Regions from separate parts of the Pseudoduganella sp. R-43 genome, predicted to be linked through region 2. Evidence: riboswitches for the same ligand, from Rfam matches in the RefSeq annotation. Region 2 holds a riboswitch; the other holds the start of a gene.
What was found. Region 2 has a riboswitch for glycine ahead of ACN9M3_RS10955 (hypothetical protein). Riboswitches for the same ligand answer to the same signal wherever they lie in the genome.
Positions count from the first base shown of each region.

Region 1: it holds a riboswitch for glycine, as region 2 does, so the genes downstream of both, gcvT (glycine cleavage system aminomethyltransferase GcvT) here and ACN9M3_RS10955 (hypothetical protein) in region 2, are expected to answer to the same signal.

Region 1 covers NZ_CP183988.1:4,087,464-4,094,994, reverse strand. Annotated here, with positions in the region: gene gcvP (aminomethyl-transferring glycine dehydrogenase) at 1-842, opposite strand, end outside; gene gcvH (glycine cleavage system protein GcvH) at 907-1,287, opposite strand; gene gcvT (glycine cleavage system aminomethyltransferase GcvT) at 1,333-2,451, opposite strand; glycine riboswitch at 2,501-2,605, opposite strand; glycine riboswitch at 2,611-2,696, opposite strand; gene ACN9M3_RS18470 (hypothetical protein) at 2,776-2,976, shown strand; gene ACN9M3_RS18465 (hypothetical protein) at 3,049-3,393, shown strand; gene ACN9M3_RS18460 (ATP-dependent Clp protease proteolytic subunit) at 3,461-4,021, shown strand; gene ACN9M3_RS18455 (hypothetical protein) at 4,088-4,255, opposite strand; gene ACN9M3_RS18450 (DUF1631 family protein) at 4,545-7,283, shown strand; gene ACN9M3_RS18445 (low molecular weight protein-tyrosine-phosphatase) at 7,280-7,531, opposite strand, start outside.
Region 2 covers NZ_CP183988.1:2,400,521-2,408,051, forward strand. Annotated here, with positions in the region: gene ACN9M3_RS10940 (sensor histidine kinase) at 1-823, shown strand, start outside; gene ACN9M3_RS10945 (tetratricopeptide repeat protein) at 935-2,068, shown strand; gene ACN9M3_RS10950 (C39 family peptidase) at 2,110-2,691, opposite strand; gene ACN9M3_RS10955 (hypothetical protein) at 2,704-3,348, opposite strand; glycine riboswitch at 3,504-3,598, opposite strand; gene ACN9M3_RS10960 (ABC transporter substrate-binding protein) at 3,768-4,991, shown strand; gene ACN9M3_RS10965 (carbohydrate ABC transporter permease) at 5,007-5,825, shown strand; gene ACN9M3_RS10970 (carbohydrate ABC transporter permease) at 5,822-6,667, shown strand; gene ACN9M3_RS10975 (ABC transporter ATP-binding protein) at 6,672-7,531, shown strand, end outside.

The DNA of each region.
Region 1 (7,531 bases), 1.7 Mb from region 2:
CCCAGCGGCACGCCGAAGCGCTGCGAGTTGCCGACCACAACGTCGGCGCCCCATTCGCCCGGAGGGGTCAGCATGGTCAGGGCCAGCAGGTCGGCGGCAACGATCACCATGGCACCGGAAGCTTTGACCGTTTCGACGGCAGCGCGGTAGTCGCGCACAACGCCGTTCACGCCCGGGTATTGCAGCAGCACGCCGAAAGCATCGGTCACGCCGGCCAGCTCGGACGGGTCGAAGGTCTTGACGGTGATGCCCAGCGGCTCGGCGCGGGTCTGCACTACTTCCAGGGTCTGCGGCAGCACGTCGTTGGCGACGTAGAAGGTGTTCGACTTGGACTTGCCGACGCGCTGGATCAGGGTCATGGCTTCGGCAGCGGCGGTGCCTTCGTCCAGCATGGACGAGTTGGCGATGGCCATGCCGGTCAGGTCGATCAGCACCTGCTGGAAGTTCAGGATCGCTTCCAGGCGGCCCTGGGAGATCTCCGGCTGGTACGGGGTGTAAGCGGTGTACCAGGCTGGGTTTTCGAAGATGTTACGCAGGATAACGCCCGGGGTGTGGGCGTTGTAGTAACCTTGGCCGATCAGGGATTTCAGCACCTTGTTCTTGGAAGCGATGCCTTTCAGCTTGGCCAGTGCTTCGTTCTCCGGCAGCGGCTGGAAGAACTGGCCCAGCGGCAGGTCATTCTTGTTGCGGATGCCCGGCGGGACGATGGCATCGATCAGGGCGGCGCGGGTTGCGTAGCCGAGCACGTCCAGCATTTGCTGCTGTTCTGCGGCTTCCGGGCCGATGTGGCGGGCGATGAAGGCATCGCGGGCTTCAAGTTGGGTCAGGCTGGTGCGGGTCATGGTGGGAAATCTCTTGGCCAGAATGTGAAAAGGCCCGCACGCAGCGGGCCCGGTAATGCGGTAATTAGTGCGCTACGTTGCCGTAAGCAGCGGCGTCCAGCAGGCCGTTGATGGCGTTGGCGTCGCTTGGCTTGATCTTGAACAGCCAGTTCGCATAGGCGTCGGCGTTGATCGATTCAGGCGCGCCGACTACGGCGTCGTTCACGGCAACCACTTCGCCCGAGACCGGCGCGTAGATGTCGGAAGCGGCTTTCACCGATTCCACCACGGCAGCGTCGTCGCCGGCGGTGAACGATGCGCCGACTTTTGGCAGCTCGACGAACACGATGTCGCCCAGGGCGTCTTGCGCGAATTCGGTGATGCCGACGGTCACGGTGCCGTCCGTTTCAGCGCGTACCCACTCGTGGGACTCGGTGTACTTCAGGTCTGCTGGAATGTTGCTCATGTTGGCTCCAAGGCTAAGGTTATTGTTTGGTTTTGCGGGTCTGGCTTAAGCAACCAGGATTTTACCGTTACGGACGAAAGGCAGCTTCACGACGGTGGCGGCCAGCTTCTTGTCGCGGATTTCCACGTGCACGGTGTCGCCCACGTTCACGCCCATCGGCACGCGCGCCAGCGCGATGGCCTGCTGCATGGTAGGGGAGAAGGTGCCGGAGGTGATTTCGCCAGTGTCGCCGTTGGGGGCGATGACTTTCTGGTGGGCGCGCAGCACGCCGCCTTTTTCGCGCAGGATCAGGCCGACGAACTGGGCGTTCTGGCCTTTCGCTTGCAGGGCCGCCTTGCCGATGAAGTCGCGCTCGGAGACCAGGTCGATGGTCCATGCCAGGCCGGCGTCCAGCGGGTTCACGGTTTCGTCCATGTCCTGGCCGTACAGGTTCATGCCGGCTTCCAGGCGCAGGGTGTCGCGCGCGCCCAGGCCGGCCGGCTTGACGCCTGCCGCGTTCAGTGCATTCCACAGGTTTTCAGCTTGTTCCGCGGCGACACCGATTTCGAAGCCATCTTCACCGGTGTAGCCGGTGCGGGCCACCATGGCTTCGCCAAAGGCGGTGCCTGGCACCAGCGCCACGTTGAATGGCTTCATTTCAGCGGTGGCTTCCTTGGCTTGCGGGATCACTTCCCACACTTTTGCGCGGGCGTTCGGGCCTTGCACGGCGATCAGGGCCATGGCGTTGGCGCCGTCGCGGCGTTGGGTGATGGTCAGGCCGGCATTGGTGGCTTCGTTCTGCTTGTTCATCCACGCGATGTCTTTTTCCGCGGTACCGGCGTTGACCACCAGGCGGAACCACTCTTCGTTGATGAAGTAGATGATCAGGTCGTCGATGACGGTGCCTTCCGGGGTCAGCATGCAGGAGTACAGGGCCTTGCCCGATACCTGCAGCTTGTCGACGTTGTTGGCGACCAGGCCGCGCAGGAAGGAACGCACGTTGGCGCCCTTGATGTCAACCACGCACATATGGGCCACGTCGAACATGCCGACGTCGGTGCGCACGGCATGGTGCTCTTCGATCTGGGAGCCGTAGTTGACCGGCATGTCCCAGCCGCCGAAGTCGACCATGCGGGCGCCGAGGGCACGATGAGCGTTGTTGAGTGGGGTTGCTTTGAGCGTCATTGATACCTCGGGGCAGAGAATAGGGGTTAATAAACGTAAACATGAATACGCCTACCCCTCTGTCCTTGGTACCTGAGAGATAACGGGAAGGTAATCCCGCACGCCCCTTCGGTGGGCCCTGCGCCATGGCGGACCGCTCTCCAGAGTTTTAGCCCATGGGGCCCTTGTTCGGTCCTTTTGCCTGAGAGTTTCTGGGTAATGCCCCTTCGGCGCCAGCGGCAGCTGGTCTCTCCCGATCAAGACTTGCGACTATATGACAGGAGGGCAATAAAGTCAATCTTGCGGCCCCGGGGAACTTGCCGCTGGGCCGTTGGTCCAATGGTCATGAAAACGCCAAACGACGACTATGACAATCCCTGGAAAGCCGCGGTTGAACGCTATTACAGGGAATTTCTTGCCATCTTCTGCCCCTGGCTGGAGGCGGCAATCGATTGGGCCGTGAACCCGCAGTTTCACGACCAGGAATTGGGCAAAGTAAGCCGTGACGCAAGGCCAGGGCTGGCGCCCGAATTCCTTCGTTTGTGAGGCTTGGGGAACGCGTCAGTCGATTGAATTTACAACAATCAAATTGCTCGACTTCGATCCGCCGCCGAAAGAATGTACTTGCCTGAGCCGCAGAAAGCTCGCTATGAGGCGGCGTTAGGTGAGCTGGAAAGGCGGTTGAATATGCCGTACGTTAATTCCATGGTGAGGGACGCTGTCGAGCGTGGTGAGGCGCAAGGACGGGTGCGAGGACTGGAGCAAGGTTTGGAGCAAGGTTTGGAGCAAGGGCAATTGATGGGGCGACGGCAAATGTTGCTGGAGTTGCTGGAGCAGCGCTTCGGGCTACTGTCGAGCCCTTTGCGGGAGCGGATCAAGGCGGTAGTTGAGCCCGAGTTGTCACGCTGCTCGGCGAAGCTGCTGGTGGCGCGATGCCTGGAGGATGTGCTGGCTAATGACTGAGGAGGGCACGCCTGGATGGCGGTCTGCGCTAGAATGACCGGACATCCATTTACAGAGTGGAGCGACCATGAGCGAAGAAAAGCAAAAACGCGATACCGAGGCCTGGTTCACCCTGTCCGGCGACGTGAACAGCGATATGGTGCACCGCATGTTCGATGCGGTGGCGGACATGACAGAGGATGGGATCGAAACCGCCCACATCCTGATCCAGTCCAACGGCGGCTACGTGAGCGACGGCTTGTGCCTGCACAATTACCTGCGCAACTTGCCGATCAAGATCGTCACGTATAACGGCGGAGCGGTGGCTTCCATTGCCGTCATCCTGTTCCTGTCCGGCGACGAACGCTTTGCCAGCGAAACCGCGCGTTTCATGGTGCACAAGTCGCATGCAAGTGCGCCGCACGGAGCGCGGCCAGATGCGCTGCGCATCATTGTGGAAGGCTTGCAGGCGGACGACGCCCGCACCGAATCGATCTTGCGCAAACATGTCCGTCTGACCGACGAACATTGGAATATCCACGCCTATTCAGACCTGCACCTGACTGCCCAGGAAGCTGCCAAGGTCGGTCTCGTCAACGACGTGGCCGACTTCAAGCCGCCCAAGGGCAAGCGCGTAACGAACATCTGAAGCGCAATATCTGAAACGACAGGGCCTGGAAGCGAACTCCCAGGCCCCCTATGCCGCGCCCGTCATCTAGCGATTGCCGCTACGGCTGGCAGGTGTCTTCTTGTCCGTCTTGCTCTGACGGCCGGTATCGGACTGCTGGCTGGCCGGCTGGGCTCCCGAACGGGAACCCTGGTCGGCGCTTTGGCGTGTGCCCGAGCTCGAACTCTGCTTGCTGGATTTTTGCCTGGATTTCATGACAGTTCCTTTCTGAAGGATCGGAACTTCATCATGCTTTCTGCAATAGTAAAGGTGAATCGGAATACAACTGACCGGCGTGTAGGACATGACCTTGCACCATTGTGGTGCAAACCCAACCGTTTGACCACATCGCCGAAAATATTTGCAGATTCTTTTGATTTGCCTATTGCCATGTGGAAAGAATCTGCGACAATGTGAATAACCACCAAAGTCAGGCCAGACCATGCTTCCAGAAAACCACACATCTTCGGCGCCCCAAAAAGCGGTCACGCCGCGGCATGCCTTGTTGGAAAACCTGATTAGCCTGGTCAATAAGCACATCAGTGATCAGTTCAATGAGTTGTCCACCCAATGGGCGGGCAGCTTGGTGGACGCGGGCGAGGCAGTCGACGTCAAGACACTGCAAGCGCGCTTGCGCGCCGGCAACCGGCTGCGCACCGATCACTACGCCTTCCTCGGCATCTTCGCCAGGCAACTGGAAAACGACCTGCGGCTGGAAATCGCGCAACTGGCGCCAGGGCAGAAGGCGCCGGTGCGCAAGGTGGCTGAGTCCCTGTCCCTGGTGTCCATGGAGGAAATGGATACCAAGGTGACCTTGGGCAGCTTCAGCAAGCCGTTTGAAGCCAAGTATTCCGATGGCCTCGCCACCCTGAATGTGCGCCTGGCCTTCCTGTTGGACCGCGATATCCTGCGCATTAACCAGAACCCCTTCCGGCCGGAAGTCTTCCTCGGCGCCTTCCAGCAGGCGTGGATCGATTTCATCAAGGATGAGGAGGCGAATGAGCTGATGAAGCCATTCCTGCGTCCGGAAGAGTTCTTCGATTTTGGCGCCATGCTGCAGGAGCTGAGTTCAGCGCTCGAGCGCAAGGGCGTGGGGCCGGGCTCGGTCGAAAAACACAAGTCACGCCGCGCTGATTCGCACGATGCGTCGCAAGCGTCATCTCGCAAGAAAAACCAGCAGGCCGCGCTGGCGGAGCAATTGCGCCAATTCTTCTCTGGTGCGGGCGATGCGCCGGGCGGCAAGGCAGCGCCGACCGGATTTGACCAACTGGGCGACCTCGACCTGTCACTGCCTACTCTGAGCGTGACGCCGGGGCTGTATGGTACGCCTGCGCATACAGCGGAGGCGCTGGCAGCTGCCGCGCCGGCAAGTGCCGGGACAGCAGCGCCAATGGCAGCGCCGGGGCAGCCAATGCCTGCGCCAGGCTATGTGGCCGGCGCGGCGCCTGGCATGGCAATGCCTGGTGGCGTTGGCATGGCGCCGGGCGTTGCAACTGGTGCCGCGCCAATGATGGCCGGCGTCCCTGGCGTGCCGGCCGTGGGCGGCATGATGATTCCTGCCGGCGGTGTTGTACCCGGTGGTGGCCTGCCGGGCATGCCGCTGGCGAGCGGCCCAGCAGTTGCAGGTGCGGGAGCGGCCGTCCCGGGCGGAATGCTGGGCGGCGTCGCCGTGCCGGGCGTGCCGGGTGGCGTGGCAGTGCCTGCGGGAGGCTGGGTTCAGGGGCCGGCCCAGGGCTTCCACGGCGGGGCCAATAACGAAGCGGCCCAGCGCGCATCGCTGGTCAGCGCCAAAGAGCCGCTGATGAATTTCCTGGCGCAGTTGCAGCGCGGCGTGCCGCAGGGCGCCGTGTTTGCCAGCGCCGATAGCAGTGCGATGCCGGCGCCGGGCATGCCGGCGGGCCTGGCTCCAGGATTCGCTATGGGGCCCGTGCAGGCCGGCGGCGGCGCGATGCCGGCCCCCGGCTTTGTTACTGGTGGCGGCTCGATGAGCAATGTGTTCTTGCTGCCGCAGATTAAAGAGCAGGCGCCTGCCGGCAGCCTGACTCGCGCCGACGAAGGCACGATCGACCTGCTGTCGGCAGTGTTCGAGACGGTGTTCCGCGACGAAAGCATTTCGCCCGAGATTCGCAACCTGATCCGCTTCCTGCAGATCCCGGTGCTGAAGGCCGCGCTGGTTGACAAGAATTTCTTCTTCCAGGAAGCGCATCCTGCACGCCGCATGATCGACCTGCTGTCGCGCATGGGCTGGGAGAATCGCAAGGACCCGGACGATCCTCTCTACAAGGCCATGCAGCGCAGCGTGGAGAAGGTAAGCGAGGACCACGAGGAGGAAATGACCGTCTTCACCGAGGCGGTCAATGAACTGGAAGCCTCCATCAAGGCTGAGGAGGCGGCAGCTGCAGCCGCCATGGCGGAGCCGATCGCCAAGGCGCTGAAGCAGGAAAAGATGTCGGTGGCCGCCAAGTCGGCCAAGGATGCCGTGGCACTGCGCATCGGCACTGGCGAAGTGGTGGCGATCGTCGAGGCCTTCCTGGAGAACAAGTGGGTGTCCGTGTTGACCATTGCCTATAGCGTCGAAGGCGAAAAGCCGGGCGCGGTCAACAACGCTACCCAGACCATGGATGACCTGATCTGGAGCGTGCGTCCGAAGATCACCCAGGACGAGCGCAAGACCCTGATTGCCAAGCTGCCTACCTTGCTGTCCACCCTGAACAAATGGCTGGACGTGATCAAGTGGCAGGATGCGGATCGCCTGCAATTCTTCGCCGAACTGGCTGAGTGCCATGCCTCGATCGTTCGTGCGCCGATTGAAATGTCGCCCGAGCGCCAGGTTGAACTTGCAATGGAAGTGGCGAAGAAGGATGCCGAGCGCCGCATGCAGCTGCAGGCTGTAGCCGAAGTAAAAGCGGAAGAGGCGCCGCCTCCGGACGACGATGCGGCGATCGAGGTGGATAGCCTGACGCGCGGCATGTGGCTTGAATTCGACCAGGAAGATGGCAGCCAGCGCAAGGTCAAGCTGGCCTGGATCAGTCCACTCAAGACGCTTTACATCTTCTCCACCACGGGCCGCCAGGAGGCGTTCTCGATCACGGGCGAGGCGATGGCGGAGCAGTTCCGCAAGGGCACTGTGCGCCTGATCCGTACCGAAGGCGTGGTGGCTGCAGCGCTGTCGGTGGCAATGGGCGGTGTCGCCGCCGTCAACGACGATCACCACGATTTGCCGGCCAACGGCACTTCTGCCTAGGTTTTGCGCAGGGCGGCCAGCAGGCCGTCCGATGCGTCCTCGATGTAATCCAGCACCGTATCGAAGCCATTCGCGCCGCCGTAATAGGGATCGGGCACCACGTCCGAGCCGGAGCGTGAGGCGAACTCCATGAACAGCCTGACCTTGTGGCGATGTTGCGCGGGGCAGGCCCGCTGCAGCATCTCCAGGTTGTCGTGGTCCATGGCCAGCACGTAATCGAAGCGCTCGAAGTCCTCCGCGGCCACCTT
Region 2 (7,531 bases):
ATTGGGGTATCCGTACAATCTCAACCTTTGGAAGAAGTTGTCTGCTGTCCCCATGGTCCAGCTCAAGTTCTTGATCTTTGCGCTTTTCATTGTGGCAGCGAACTGGATCTGGTGGCTGCTGCGGGCGAAGGAGAATGCGTTGGCACAGCAGGCGGCCGAATCGCAATTGCGCATGTTGCAGGCGCAGATCGAGCCGCACTTCCTGTTCAATACCCTGGCCAATGTACAAAGCCTGATTGCCATCGATGCGCCGCGCGCGCAGTTGATGCTTGAATCGTTTACCGACTATCTGCGCGCCAGCCTCGGCCAGATGCGGGCGAGCGACAGCACGCTGGACGTCGAGCTGGAGACTGCACACAATTATCTGCAATTGATGCAGATCCGGATGGGAGACCGGTTGCGCTTTTCGATCGACGTGAGCGAACAAGCGCGCAAGGCGGTGCTGCCGCCGCTGCTGCTGCAGCCGTTGGTTGAGAACGCCGTGCACCACGGGCTCGAGCCGAAGCTGGAGGGTGGCACGGTGCGCCTGTTTGCCGACGTCAAGGACGGGCAACTGAATATTCGAATCGACGACGATGGGCTTGGATTACATCATGCGCGGCGTCCGGTGCGACTGGGCAGCGGCGTCGCCCTGGCGAATATCCGGGCACGGTTGCACACCCGCTACGGCGCACAAGCCTCGCTGGAGTTGGCCGCGCTGGAAGAGGGAACACGGTCATCGCTTACCTTGCCTTACTCCGGCAGCCAGGCGTTTAAACAAGCTAGCGCTGAAACCGCTGTGAAAGCGGGCTATCGTCAGGCACTTATTGGAAAATCCCGCTAGCCATGTGCCAGCGGGACTTTGTTGTGGAAAAGCATCAAAGTTTTCATTTATATTATGTTGCTTAATGGAAAATTCATATAATTTTCATTTTCCACCTAGCAGAAACATAATATGGCGTTGAAGTTCCGGTACGTAGCACTCCTGGCTTGTCTGCACTTCCCCGTGCATTTTGCACATGCGCAGGCATTTTCCCGCACCCCTAATGAAGAGTACGCAAAAGGCAATTACGCGCGCGCTTTCCGAGGGTTCTTTGAGCAAGCCACACGCAGCAATGACCCGAACGTACAGTTCAACCTGGGCATGATGTACGAGCGCGGACAGGGTACCGACCAGAACGATGTCGAGGCCGTGAAATGGTACTCGCGTGCTGTGGACCAGGGCAGCGTACCTGCGATGCGCCAACTGGCTGGCCTGATGGCCGCTGGCCGCGGCATCAAGCAGGACGGCGCCGGTGCACTGGCCTTGCTGCGCAAGGCGATCGAACAGAATGATGTTGCAGCGATCGAGCAGGTGGCAGGCATGTATTTCGAAGGCCGGGGAGTTCCCGCCGACCAGGCGCAGGCAAAGCAGTGGTACCAGAAGGCCGCCGCCGCCGGCAGCAAGAGTGCACAGGAGGCGCTGGACCTGATCGCAGCAATGGAGCGCCAGGCGGCCGGTCCTCTTGCGCCAATCCGCAAGCGCGCCGTGACTGGAGATGCCAACGCCCAGTACGACCTTGCAGTGGCCTATCACACCGGTAACACGGTGCCGAAGGACCCTGCCCAGGCGCTGGAGTGGTACCTGAAAGCTGCCGCGCAGGGACATGCGATGGCGCAGTTCTACGCGGGGCTGCTGTATTCCAACGGCGACGGCGTTGCGCAGGACCTGGCGCAGGCCCGCGCATGGTTCAGCAAAGCTGCTGCACAGGACAACAAGGATGCCGCCACCAACCTCGCCGTCATGCTCGACCTGGGCAAGGGCGGCCCGGTCGACCTGGCGCAGGCCGCGGTGGTCTACCAGCAGGCGGCAAAGCTGGGTAGCGCGCAAGCGCAAGTCAGGCTGGCTGGCATGTACTGGATGGGGCAAGGCGTGAAAAAGGACTACATCCAGGCCGCAACCTATTATCGCCAGGCAGCGGAGCAGGGGGAAATTACTGCTATCCGCAAGCTGGTCTACCTGCTCGAGAATGGCGTCGGCACAGCCCGTAACGTCGACGAGTCGAAGAAGTGGGCCGCCAAGCTGGAACAACTGGGCGGCAGCAACTGACATGAAAAGCCCGCCAGGCGTTTGCTGGCGGGCTTTTTAGTTTAAGGGCTGACGTTCATGCGTTGCGTGTGCGTCCAATTGTGGTCATAGGCGCTGACTGCCGATGCAAAGGTGCGGTAGGTCTGTCCTTCGCCTGGCCACGGGTTCATGATGTAGATGTAGTTGGTTCCGTTGTAGGTTTCGTAACCGCGTCCCACCATGATATGCCCCCCGCCATTGGTCCAGCCGTAGCGGATCACGAAGGGGCGGTTGCCATTGATCTCATTCACCACCGAATTCCACGACAGGTAGTTGTTGATCGCCGTGTTTGGCACGCCCCAGTTGTACAGGATGTTCTGCACGCTGCCGGACGTGCCGTACATATTGTTCGGCCGGTTGGCGTAGCTGTTCCAGTTGAAGGTGCTGTTGCCGCAGGCGTAGTTGATGCCGTAAGCCCAGTTCACGATCTGGCATTGGCTGGGTGTGCGGCTGTAGTAGTTCAGGACCGCTTTGCTGGAGCCTGCCCAGCACCACTGGCTGTGTTCCTGCGTCACCAGCGGGACGTTCAAGGTACGCCATTGCGCGAAGGCTGAGGGCAGGGCAAGCACCAGCGCTGCACCGGCCACGATTTTTGCGATTTTCATAGTCGGTCCTCCTTAGCGAAATGCTTCAATGTTGGCTTTGACGGCGGCGCGCAATGGCTCCAGCAATTCCGTGCCGTCGACCAGCTGGTTGCCGTTCTTCTGAAGCAGCAGCGATTCGCGAGCCGAGTGCAGCGGCGCGAACTTGGCGTGGTCCACTTCCAGCAGGTCGGCGCGGGCCTGGTAGATGCGGATGAAGCGCAGGTTGGAACGCGCGCTGTTGCCGTGAACCGCCATCGCAGCATCCACGTCTTTTGCGAGGATGGAGGCGCCATAGGCGACGGTTTCATAACGGCCGTTCACACGCTGGACAGTCGCCAGTCCGATGGGCTTCCCGTGCAGGGAAATGACGAAGCGCCATTCGCCGGTAGGCTTGGCTAGGGATGCCAGGTCGCCGCGCGCCAGCAGGTCTTTCGGGTCGACGGTGTAGACCTCGAAACCGTGGCCGACCGTGGCTTGCTTCAAGTCGCCCACGTCCGTGATATCGAGCGGGAAGTCGACCGGTGCGCTGCCGGGGCGAATCGCCTGCTGGTGCTCGGCGAATTGTACGAGTCCGCGTTTGGCGGCCTGCAATGCCGCGCCGTTGTCTGCTTTTGCCAGGAACGGGGCGGCCAACATCGCTGCGCAGGCAATGCGCAGCCAGAGTCGATGCGTATGCATGTGACTACTCCTCTGAAGGTTGATCAGATGTTCTTGAGGTGCGAGGTGATTGCCCCCTCTGTGCTGGACCTGAGAGTTTCACAGGCGTTGGCGGCCTGCTTGCTCCTTCGGTGCGCCGGCGCTTACCCTTGCCGGCGGCTCTTCAGAGTTGTGAAAACACGCGACCGGTCCTTTGGCCTGAGAGATTCCGGGGGCGGCTTGCTCCTTCGGCGTTGTCCATGGGTGGGACAAACTCTCCCGATCGCGCGACCGGAATGCTCCGGCAGCGAAATCAGGATATCCCAGGGATTTATTCGATTTCAATCGTTTTCCGATACACGTTGCGTTTTCGCCAAGAAGGACTTTCCTGTTATTCTATTGACACTCGCCTGGGAAATTGGTAACGTTTCCAAAAATAAGCGGCACACAGAGGAGACGGGATGTTTAAGCAGTTATTTGCTTGTGCAATGGCGTTCGGCGCCACCTCCGCGCAGGCTGCCGGGCCAAGCGCAGAAGTGATCCATTGGTGGACGTCAGGCGGTGAATCCGCTGCCGTCAAGCAGCTCGCAAGTGCCTATCGTGCCGCCGGCGGCACATGGATCGATACGGCGATTGCCGGTGGCGAGCAGGCTCGCGCGGTGACCCTCAATCGCATGGTTGGCGGCAAGGCGCCTGCTGCAGCGCAGTTCAATATTTCCAAGCAGTTCCTCGATATAGTGGACCAGGACATGCTGGTGCAACTGGATGATGTCGCACGCCAGGAGCGCTGGGAATCCACGCTGCCGGAACCGATCGTCAACACCATCCGCATCGATGGCCATTACTACGCGATGCCGATGAACATCCACATGCAGACCTGGATCTGGTATTCCAGGGCCGCCTTCAAAAAGGCCGGCATCGCAAAAGAACCTGCAACCGTCGACGAACTTTTTGCCGCGCTGGATAGACTCAAGGCCGCGGGCCTGGTGCCGCTGGCGCATGGCGGGCAGGCGTGGCAGGAGCACATTCTGTTCGCATCGCTGCTGGCAAACATGGGAGGGCGCCAGCTCTACCTGCAAGTGATGCGCGATCGCGACCAGCGTGCGATCAATTCCGAACCGGTGCGCAAAGTGCTGCTGGCCTTCAAGCGCCTGCAATCCTATGTCGATCCCGCGTCACCGGGCCGCAACTGGAATGACGCGACCGCAATGCTGGTTAGCGGCAAGGCGGGCATGCAGATCATGGGGGATTGGGCCAAGGGCGAATTCAGCAATGCAAAAATGGCGCCCGGCGTCGATTACGGCTGCATCGCGGGCCTTGGCGCGAATTCGCCGTACCTGATCCAGGGCGACGCTTTCGTCTTTCCTCGTTCGGAGCAGGCGGTAGTGCAGCAGGCACAGAAGCTGATGACCAAAGTGCTGCTGGCGCCTGCGACACAGGTGAGCTTCAACAAACTCAAAGGCTCGGTGCCTCCGCGTGTGGATGCCGATACCAGCCAGCTCGACGCCTGCGCCCGCGCGGGCGCCGCCATCATGCGCGACCGCAATCGACAGGTCGGGGCGCCCGAAATCTACCTGACTCCCGACCAGAACGGTGCAGTCCAGGACGCGCTGACCGCGTACTGGAACACATCGATGACGGTTGACAAGGCGCAGAAGGCGCTTGCTGCGGCGCTGAGGAACTGAGCGGTGCGTCGAGCCATGTCTTATGCGGCGCTGTTGCCGATGTTGCTGACGGTATGCGTGGGCTACCTCGGCTCCTTCGCCTGGACGTTCTACGTATCCCTCACCAGTTCGCGCAGCATCGCGACCAGCAAGCTGGTTGGCATGGCGCAGTATGAGCGCCTGTTCGACAATGAGCGCTGGCTGCTGTCGCTGCACAACCTGGCGTTGTTTGGCGTGCTGTTCGTGCTGGCCTGCATGGTGATCGGCTTTCTGCTGGCTGCCGCGATCGATCGGCAGGTTGCCGGCGAGGGTGCACTGCGCACCCTGTTCCTGTACCCGTATGCGATGTCATTTGTCGCGACGGGGCTGGTGTGGCAGTGGATCCTGACGCCCGGCGGCATGCCGGGCGTTGAGATTGACTGGCTGGTGGACCAGGACATGGTGCTCTATACGGTGGTGCTGGCGTCGGTGTGGCAGGCATCAGGTTTCGTCATGGCGCTGATGCTGGCCGGCCTGCGCAGCGTTGATCCGGAAATATGGAAGGCTGCGCGACTGGACGGCATTCCGGCCTGGCGCGTCTATGTTTCCATTATTCTGCCGATGCTGGCGCCAACCCTGGCGACCGTTTTCATCCTGCTGGCGACCATGGTGGTGAAGTTATACGACGCCGTCGTGTCGATGACCCAGGGCGGCCCGGGTACGGCCAGCGAAGTGCCGGCGAAATTCATCATGGATCACCTGTTCCTGCGCGCGAATATCGGCCTGGCCTCGGCCGGCGCGGTGGTGTTGCTCCTGACGGTGCTGGCCCTGCTGGCGCCATGGGCTTATGCCCGCAGCAGGAGAGGTAGGGCATGAAGGCGGCGCGTATCGGGCTTTACGCCTTCCTGGCCAGCGCGGCGCTGTTCTTCCTGCTGCCGCTGTACGTGATGCTGGCGACTTCGCTGAAATCGATGGACGAGATCCGGCTGGGGAATATTTTCGCCTTGCCGCTGGCGCCCACACTGGACGCCTGGCGGGCTGCCTGGAGCGAGGCATGCACCGGCGCGGCTTGCGAGGGTGTGCAGGGCGGGTTCTGGAATTCGGTGCGTATCGCCGTGCCAAGCACGATGCTGCCGATTGCGCTGGGAGCGCTGAATGGTTATGCCTTGTCTTTCTGGCGGCCGCGCGGCGCGAATCTGTTGTTCGGCATCCTGTTGCTGGGAGCCTTTGTACCGGTACAAGTGATGATCTATCCGCTGGTGCGCATGATGGCCGGCCTGGGTGTCTTTGGTTCGTTGCCGGCCATTGTGATCGTGCACCTGGTGTTCGGCATGCCGGTGCTGACGCTGCTGTTCCGCAATTACTACGCGGCGCTGCCGCAGGAGCTGTTCCATGCCGCGCGTATCGATGGCGGCGGTTTCTGGCGCATCTTCTGGCACGTGATGCTGCCCTTGTCGGTACCTATGCTGGTAGTGGCGGCGATCATGCAGCTTACCGGCGTATGGAACGACTATATCCTGGGCCTGGTTTTTGCCGGGCGCGACAACTTGCCAATGACGGTGCAGTTGAACAATGTGATCAATACGACGACAGGCACGCGTCTTTACAACGTCAATATGGCGGCCACGATCCTGACGGCACTGGTGCCCTTGACGATTTATTTCCTGTCGGGCCGCTGGTTCGTGCGCGGCATCGCTGCCGGCGCTGTGAAAGGTTGAACGGATGTCGAACGTAAGTCTTAAAAAGCTGGACATTAGCCTTGGCGGCAACGCCATTATCCGGGGCCTGGATCTGGAGGTGGAGGAGGGCGAATTCCTGGTCCTGCTCGGGCCCTCCGGTTGCGGCAAGTCGACCTTGTTGCACAGCATTGCGGGGCTGACGGAAGCCAGCGGTGGCACGATCGAGATCGGCGGCAAGGACATGTCGCGCACGGATCCGAGCGATCGCGGGATCGGCATGGTATTCCAGTCCTACGCCCTGTATCCGACCATGACGGTCGAAAAGAACATGTCGTTCGGCCTGCGCATTGCGGGTGTGGCGAAGGAGGAAATCAGGCGCCGCGTTGACCGCGCGGCAGCCATGCTGCACCTGGGCGACCTGCTTGGCCGTAAACCGGCGGCACTTTCGGGAGGGCAGCGGCAACGAGTGGCGATTGGCCGCGCGCTGGTGCGCGAGGCCAGCGTTTACCTGTTCGACGAGCCGCTCTCCAACCTCGATGCGAAGCTGCGTACCGATTTGCGGCGCGAGCTGAAGCTGCTGCACCAGCAACTGGGCGCCACCATGATCTACGTGACGCACGACCAGGTGGAAGCCATGACGCTGGCCAGCCGCATTGCCGTCATGCGGGCGGGGCAGATCCAGCAGGTCGGCACGCCGGGCCATGTGTACGAGCGGCCGGCAAACCTCTTCGTCGCCGGCTTCCTCGGTGCGCCCGCCATGAACTTCATTGAAGGCGAAGTCGATGCCTCCGGCACGTTTGCGGGCGGCAGCCTGCGCTTGGCGATGGACGAGCATGCCGGGACTGGCGATGGGCGCAAGGCTGTATTGGGCGTCCGTCCGGAACATATTTCCCTGGTGCTGGC